2 regions of the Actinobacillus suis ATCC 33415 genome follow, and region 2 is predicted to be linked to the other one. Evidence: riboswitches for the same ligand, from Rfam matches in the RefSeq annotation. Region 2 holds a riboswitch; the other holds the start of a gene.
The links. Region 2 has a riboswitch for thiamine pyrophosphate ahead of thiB (thiamine ABC transporter substrate binding subunit). Riboswitches for the same ligand answer to the same signal wherever they lie in the genome.

Region 1: it holds a riboswitch for thiamine pyrophosphate, as region 2 does, so the genes downstream of both, thiM (hydroxyethylthiazole kinase) here and thiB (thiamine ABC transporter substrate binding subunit) in region 2, are expected to answer to the same signal.

The regions. Positions count from the first base shown of each region.
Region 1 is NZ_CP009159.1:915,745-919,169, reverse strand. It holds gene ASU1_RS04200 (autotransporter domain-containing esterase) at 1-962, shown strand, start outside; TPP riboswitch at 1,103-1,195, shown strand; gene thiM (hydroxyethylthiazole kinase) at 1,413-2,213, shown strand; gene thiD (bifunctional hydroxymethylpyrimidine kinase/phosphomethylpyrimidine kinase) at 2,206-3,024, shown strand; gene thiE (thiamine phosphate synthase) at 3,027-3,425, shown strand, end outside.
Region 2 is NZ_CP009159.1:204,302-207,726, reverse strand. It holds gene dksA (RNA polymerase-binding protein DksA) at 1-319, opposite strand, end outside; gene thiB (thiamine ABC transporter substrate binding subunit) at 530-1,489, opposite strand; TPP riboswitch at 1,589-1,681, opposite strand; gene ASU1_RS01025 (amidohydrolase family protein) at 1,963-2,949, shown strand; gene aspS (aspartate--tRNA ligase) at 3,146-3,425, shown strand, end outside.

The sequences.
Region 1 (3,425 bases), 710 kb from region 2:
AATTATTTGCAGACGGTTTCCACCCGGGGGCGGTAGCGCACAAAGTGATGGCGGATTACATTTTAAATGTATTACAAGCGCCAAGCGAAGTAAGCGTATTACCACAGTTAGCGTTATATTCAACGGAGAAAACTTTTGATTTCGCTCGTCAACAAAGCAACAGTAATCGTTTATTAAAGCAAGAAACTAATACTGTACAAGGTATCGCAGCATATCAACGTTATAACGAAGGTGATGCGATTTATGCAGGGTTGAAAGCGCAATTTACCCCACAATGGCAATTCTCCGCATTATTTAGCCAAAGTGATTTAGACGGTTCAAAAGGCTCAACGAAAGGCGAGATTAAGAGCAAAGCGATTAATACCGCGGTACGTTATGATGCGGATAAGTGGTGGGTTGGTGCTGCATTACAGTTAAGCGACAATGACTATAAAACCAGTCGTCAGATTCAGCTAGGCAGTGCTAAACGTTCACAAAAAGGTGAAACAAGCGGAGCAGTCATCAGTGCCAGCGTATTTGGTGGCTATGAGTGGAAGTTTGATCAGAGCCAAGTGGCATTATTAGCGGATCTTACCAATAGCCATGGTAAAGTAACAGATTTTGGCGAGACGGAAGCGAATGCAATGCGACTAAGTTTTGAAGAACAGCAAATTCGTAGCGTGCGTAGCGGTGTTGGTGCGGAATATCGTTATCAATTTACCGATTGGCAGCCGTATGTAAATGCTCGTTGGGTAAAAGAGTGGCGTGATTCACCGGCAGAATTAGTGACTACTTTTAACAATAGCAAATTTAAAGTAGGCTTAGCGCAAGCAGATAAGAGTTGGGTGAATGTACAAGCAGGCCTTGATTGGAAAGCAAAATCAAGTCCATGGCATTTCCAACTTGCGGTGCAACGTGATTTAGGTCGTCGTGACAATTTCTCTGGTACATCATTCCATACAAATGTAGGCTATCAGTTCTAACTTTGAGACAAGCGGTTAAATTTCGTAATTTTTTGCAAAAAAGTTACATTTTTTAACCGCTTGTTTTTTTAGTGTGATCTTGTTCACATATTCAACATCAGCCGATTGGTTTTCATCGGTAATGTCTTTAAACTAACAACAATTTTTAGTCGGGGTGCCTCCAACGAGGCTGAGATTAAACCCGTGAACCTGATACAGTTAATACTGACGTAGGAAACTAATATGCCAATCTTTATTTCTCTTACCCTTTCCTTTTTCTTGTCATTTTTTTGTTGCCATTCATTTAAAACATCACAGCAAGCTTTGTAATGGTTATATCTGTGCTTGAGATAAACAAGATGAATAGCTGCGTGCATTTATTTTTATGCATGATAAGAAATCTTATGCCTCCTTGAGTAAGGATGACTTATCTATTTGCGTCATTTTTTACACTTACCCATGGAGATAAATATGAAATCAAATTATTTAGAACAAATTCGCCAGCAAAATCCTCTTATATACAATATGACTAATGTGGTTGCCGCTCATTTTGCAGCTAATGGCTTACTCGCTATCGGTGCTTCACCATTAATGTCCACCGCTATTGAAGAAGCTGAAAGTTTGGCAAAAATTAGCAATGCACTCCTTATCAATATTGGTACGGCAAGTTCAGCAGAAGTGGAAGCGATGTGTTTAGTTGGGAAAATTGCGAATCAAGCAGAAATCCCTATTGTATTGGATCCGGTTGGAATTGCTGCAACGGATTACCGCTACCAGACAGTGATGAGACTGTTAGATGAAATTCATTTTTCGGTGATTCGGGGAAACTTAGGTGAAATAGCCACACTAGCCGAACTAAATTGGCAAACTAAAGGGGTCGATGCAGGTAATGGAACGGCAAATATTGCAGAGATAGCGCATTATGTAGCGAATAAATATCAATGTGTAGTTGCTGTTAGTGGAAGCGTTGATTATATCAGCGATGGCAAACGCTTAGCGAAAATTGTCAATGGTACACCATTATTTCCCAAGATTACGGCTTCGGGCTGTTTGCTTGGATCTGTATTGGCAGCATTTAGTGCCGTTGCGACAAGCGGTCAAATTTTTGAGGCAACTTGCGAGGGCGTAACAGCGTATGCTATTACCGGTGAATTGGCTGCGAAAGGATTAGCTACTAATGCATTTGGTTCATTCAATATTGCATTATTAGATCAGCTGGGCGCGCTTTCTGCCGATACAATCGAAAAATACGGGAGGGTCTCTTATGAGTAAGATTAGTCAGGCTTTAACCATCGCAGGTTCGGACAGCGGTGGTGGTGCAGGGATTCAGGCGGATCTGAAAACGTTCCAAATGCGAGGCGTTTTTGGCACTTCGGTTCTTACTGCAATTACCGCTCAAAATACGTTAGGCGTATTCGATATTCATTCTGTGCCGTTAAGTACGATTGAATCTCAGATCAAAGCAATTGCAGAAGATTTTCAAATTTCTGCCTTTAAAATCGGAATGTTAGGCACTGCGAAAGCGATTGAGTGTGTGGCAAATGCTTTATGTCAGTATAATTTTGGTAAATTAGTGCTTGATCCAGTCATGATCGCCAAAGGTGGCACGCCACTATTACAACAAGATGCGATTAGTGCATTACAAACGTATTTGTTACCGTTAGCGGATGTGATTACGCCGAATCTGCCCGAAGCAGAAGCCTTAACCGGTATAAAAATTATCGATGATTCGACCGCTTATCAGGCGGCAAAAAAATTGCAAGATTTAGGTGTGAATACTGTGGTGATTAAAGGCGGGCATTTGGCGGATTCGCAAAGTACGCATTGCCGTGATTGGATTTTTACTCCAACGACTCATTTTATTTTGGAATGTCCACGTTTTCCAACTCGTCATACACACGGTACCGGCTGTACGTTTTCTGCTTGCGTTACGGCGGAATTAGCCAAAGGACAAGCGGTCGAAACTGCAATAAAAATTGCAAAAGACTATATCAGCGCAGCAATTTCGCATCCTCTGAATATTGGCTATGGATATGGGCCGACTAATCATTGGGCTTATCAAGATTTACCCATAGAGGAATGATTATGTACGATATACGACAAATGCTTCAACTTTACTTTATTGCCGGTACACAAGATTGTCCGAATCCGACCGAAGATCGCGCGCAAAATTTATTGTTGATTTTAGAACAGGCGTTGCAAGCGGGGATTACTTGCTTTCAGTTTCGTGATAAAGGTAATAATTCATTAGAAGCTCAGCCACAAGCCCAAAAAGCATTGGCGATTCAATGCCGTGATTTATGTCACCGATACAAGGTTCCGTTTATTGTGGATGATAACGTTGCGTTAGCGATCGAGATTGATGCGGACGGTGTTCATGTCGGGCAAAAAGATATATCTCCAATCATGATTCGCCAGATGACCAATAAACCGTTGATTATCGGTTTATCGAATAATACCTTGGAAGATCTTTGGCGTTCCGAA
Region 2 (3,425 bases):
CTTCGGCAATGCTATTTAGCGTTTGCTCAATTTTTTTAAGCAATTTACGCTCACGGTCACGATTTCTTAATTCAAGACTGAATTCTTCTTCCTGTGTTGCGCGGTCTGCTGGATCGGCAAAATTTGCAACTTCTTCTTGCATTTGGCTTTTGGTGCGCTCAGCTTCTTCCATAATTTGAACATGCCACGCACGAAGAATTTTACGAAAATGCTCTTTTTGCGCATCGCTCATGTATTCTTCGTCTTTTTTAGGTTGGTAAGGTGTAACGCCTGCTAGAGCTAATAAACCTAATGAAGTGGTACCTGCCACTTGAGCCATAATTTCACTCCTTGTTGGATAGTGTTGCCCCTGTTTAGAATAAATTGATATAAAAAATTTTAGGGGATAATTCAAAAGGGCGTATAAATAACAAATGTAATCCCTTTTGGCAATCAGATTTTGCAAAAATTTTTGTAATTTTTACCGCTTAGCAGACAATAAAAACGGCTAAAGATTCCATTAGCCGTTAAAATAACCTAATTATTTCAATTACCAGCTCTGTTGCCAGCTTGCGATCCATTGTCTCACTGTCTCAGGAGACGGCTGTATAAAAGCTAGTTGTTTATATTCAGGTAACGCTTTAAATGCGGGATCTGCTTCTGTACTTATCACCGGTTTCATCACATTATGATAAGAAATCACATTTTGCGCTTGAGCTTGATGTAAAAATTGCAAAAATTGTTTGGCTAATGCTTTTTGCTTACTCACTTTGGTAATCGCAGCAACTTCCGTTTGAACCAAATGGCCTTCTTCAAATTGCGCAGCGACATACTTGTCAGTTTTTTCATGCCATTGATGATAAAGCGGTGAAGTCGCATAACTTAGTACCAAATCGGACTCGCCTTTCAAAAAAGCACCGTAAGTTTCAGACCAACCTTTGCCTACAGTTACCGTATGTTTAGCTAACGTTTGCCAAGCTTCTTCCGCTTTATCACCGTATACGCTGTTTAGCCAAAATAATAAACCTCGACCGACCGTACTGGTACGAGGGTCTTGATAAATCACTTTTAAATCTTGGCGTTCGACTAATTCTTTTAATGATTTCGGCGGCTGCGCTAATTTCTCTTTATCATAGATAAAAGCATATTCACTGTAATCATACGGGAAAAACACTTTATTTTGCCAAGGGAAATCGTTAACCGTTAATTCATGCTCAGTGAAGAAACCTGACTTTTGCGCTTCTTCCATCGTAAAATTATCCAGTCCGAGCATCACATCCGCTTTAGTTTTTTTGCCCTCTAAACGAATTCGATTAAACATCGTAATACCGTCTTCAAAGGGTAAAAATCTCACGTCACACTGACATTGTTTTTCAAATAATGCTTCAAGTTTTGGCGCTGGCCCCCACTTTGAAGTGAAAGAATCATAAGTATAAACCGTCAATACAGGTGTTTGCGCCATAGCATGTGCTGCAAAACACCAAGCAGATAATGCCAAAAGTTTTTTCATTGTCATCTATTCCTTCTAAAAATAAACTAGAAGGATTTGAGTAGAACCAGCTGCCTTCCATACGCTGATTAAATGCTTTTATAAGCCTAATTTGGTAAGTATAGCAAATGTCTCAAATCCCTACGCTGATACTAATCAGATCAGGTTCTATGGGTAATTTCTCAGCTTTGTAAAGCACCCCAATGAGAACGCGGCAAATTGTAAGGCATGCGTAAATATAATGCAAATCCAAAAAGCAAACGTTTGCTTTTTGATTTTTTAAAAGATATACTACAGTCCTAGTGCCAAGAAAGGAACTAGATAGATTCATATGCAAAACCTTACAACATACTTAAACACTCATTTAGCCAAACATCATTTCATTATGGTGCTTGGCTCTTTTTTTGGCATTTCAACTCATTTATAGATCTCTTTTTTAGAGATCTTTTTTTTACCTAAAATTCAGCAAAATAAGTAGAGAGGAAAAGATTAACATGAGCCAATTAATTCGTACGCTCAAAAGCCATATTCGTGACGAAATTATTAAAAAAGGCGGTTGGGTGAATGCTCACGCCCATGCAGACCGAGCATTTACGATGACGCCGGAAAAAATTGCCATTTACCAAAATGCCAATCTACAACAAAAATGGGATTTAGTTGATGAAGTAAAACGCAATTCAACGGTTGATGATTACTACCGCCGTTTTTCACAAGCGATTGAATTAATGATTTCACAAGGGGTTACCGCATTCGGAACTTTTGTGGATATTGACGGCGTATGTGAAGATCGTGCAATTATTGCCGCTCACAAAGCACGTGAAGTGTATAAAAGCGATATTACCTTAAAATTTGCCAACCAAACCTTAAAAGGCGTAATTGAGCCAACTGCAAAAAAATGGTTTGATATAGGCTCTGAAATGGTAGATATGATTGGTGGCTTGCCATACCGTGACGAATTAGATTTCGGCAAAGGCTTAGAAGCAATGGATATTTTGCTGGATAAAGCCAAATCACTCGGCAAGATGTTGCATGTACACGTGGACCAATTTAATACCCCGAAAGAAAAAGAAACCGAACAATTATGCGATAAAGCAATCGAACACGGTATGCAAGGTCGAGTGGTGGCAATCCATGGTATTTCAATCGGTGCACATCCGAAAGAATATCGTAAAATGCTCTACCAAAAAATGCGTGACTCGCAAATGATGGTGATCGCTTGCCCAATGGCGTGGATTGATAGCGGTCGTAAAGAAGATTTACAGCCATTCCATAATGCACTAACACCGGCGGATGAATTAATTCCGGAAGGCATTACCGTTGCAATCGGTACAGATAATATTTGCGACTATATGGTGCCGTTATGTGAAGGTGATATGTGGCAAGAACTTAGCCTACTCTCTGCCGGCTGTCGCTTTACCAATTTAGAAGAAATGGCGAATATTGCCTCAATCAACGGTAGAAAAGTGTTAGGTTTACTTTAATTTCTAATTAATCGCTGATTTTTAATCTTCTTTAATCAGAACAAGCGGTCAAATTTGCAAAAAAATCTGTAAATTCGACCGCTTGTTTCTTTTCCTCTCTCCAATTTTCAGCAATTTTCCGCTATAATTTCAAAGATTTTGTCTCCGCAATTTATCACAGCGGAAAACCTATTTTATAAATCTTAAGGATATTTTTATGATGCGTTCTCATTATTGTGGTGTTTTAAACCGCTCGCACGTTGGTCAAACCGTAACATTAAGCGGTTGGGTTCACCGTGTGCGTAACCTAGGTCGTTTTATTTTTATGCAAATTCGAGACCGTGAAGGTATCGTGCAAGTTTTCTTTGACGAGAAAGACGAAGCGATTTTCAAAATTGCTTCAAGCCTACGTTCAGAAGCGTGCGTACAAATTCAAGGTGAAGTAATTGCCCGTGACGAATCGCAAATCAACAAAGAGATGGCGACCGGCGAAATCG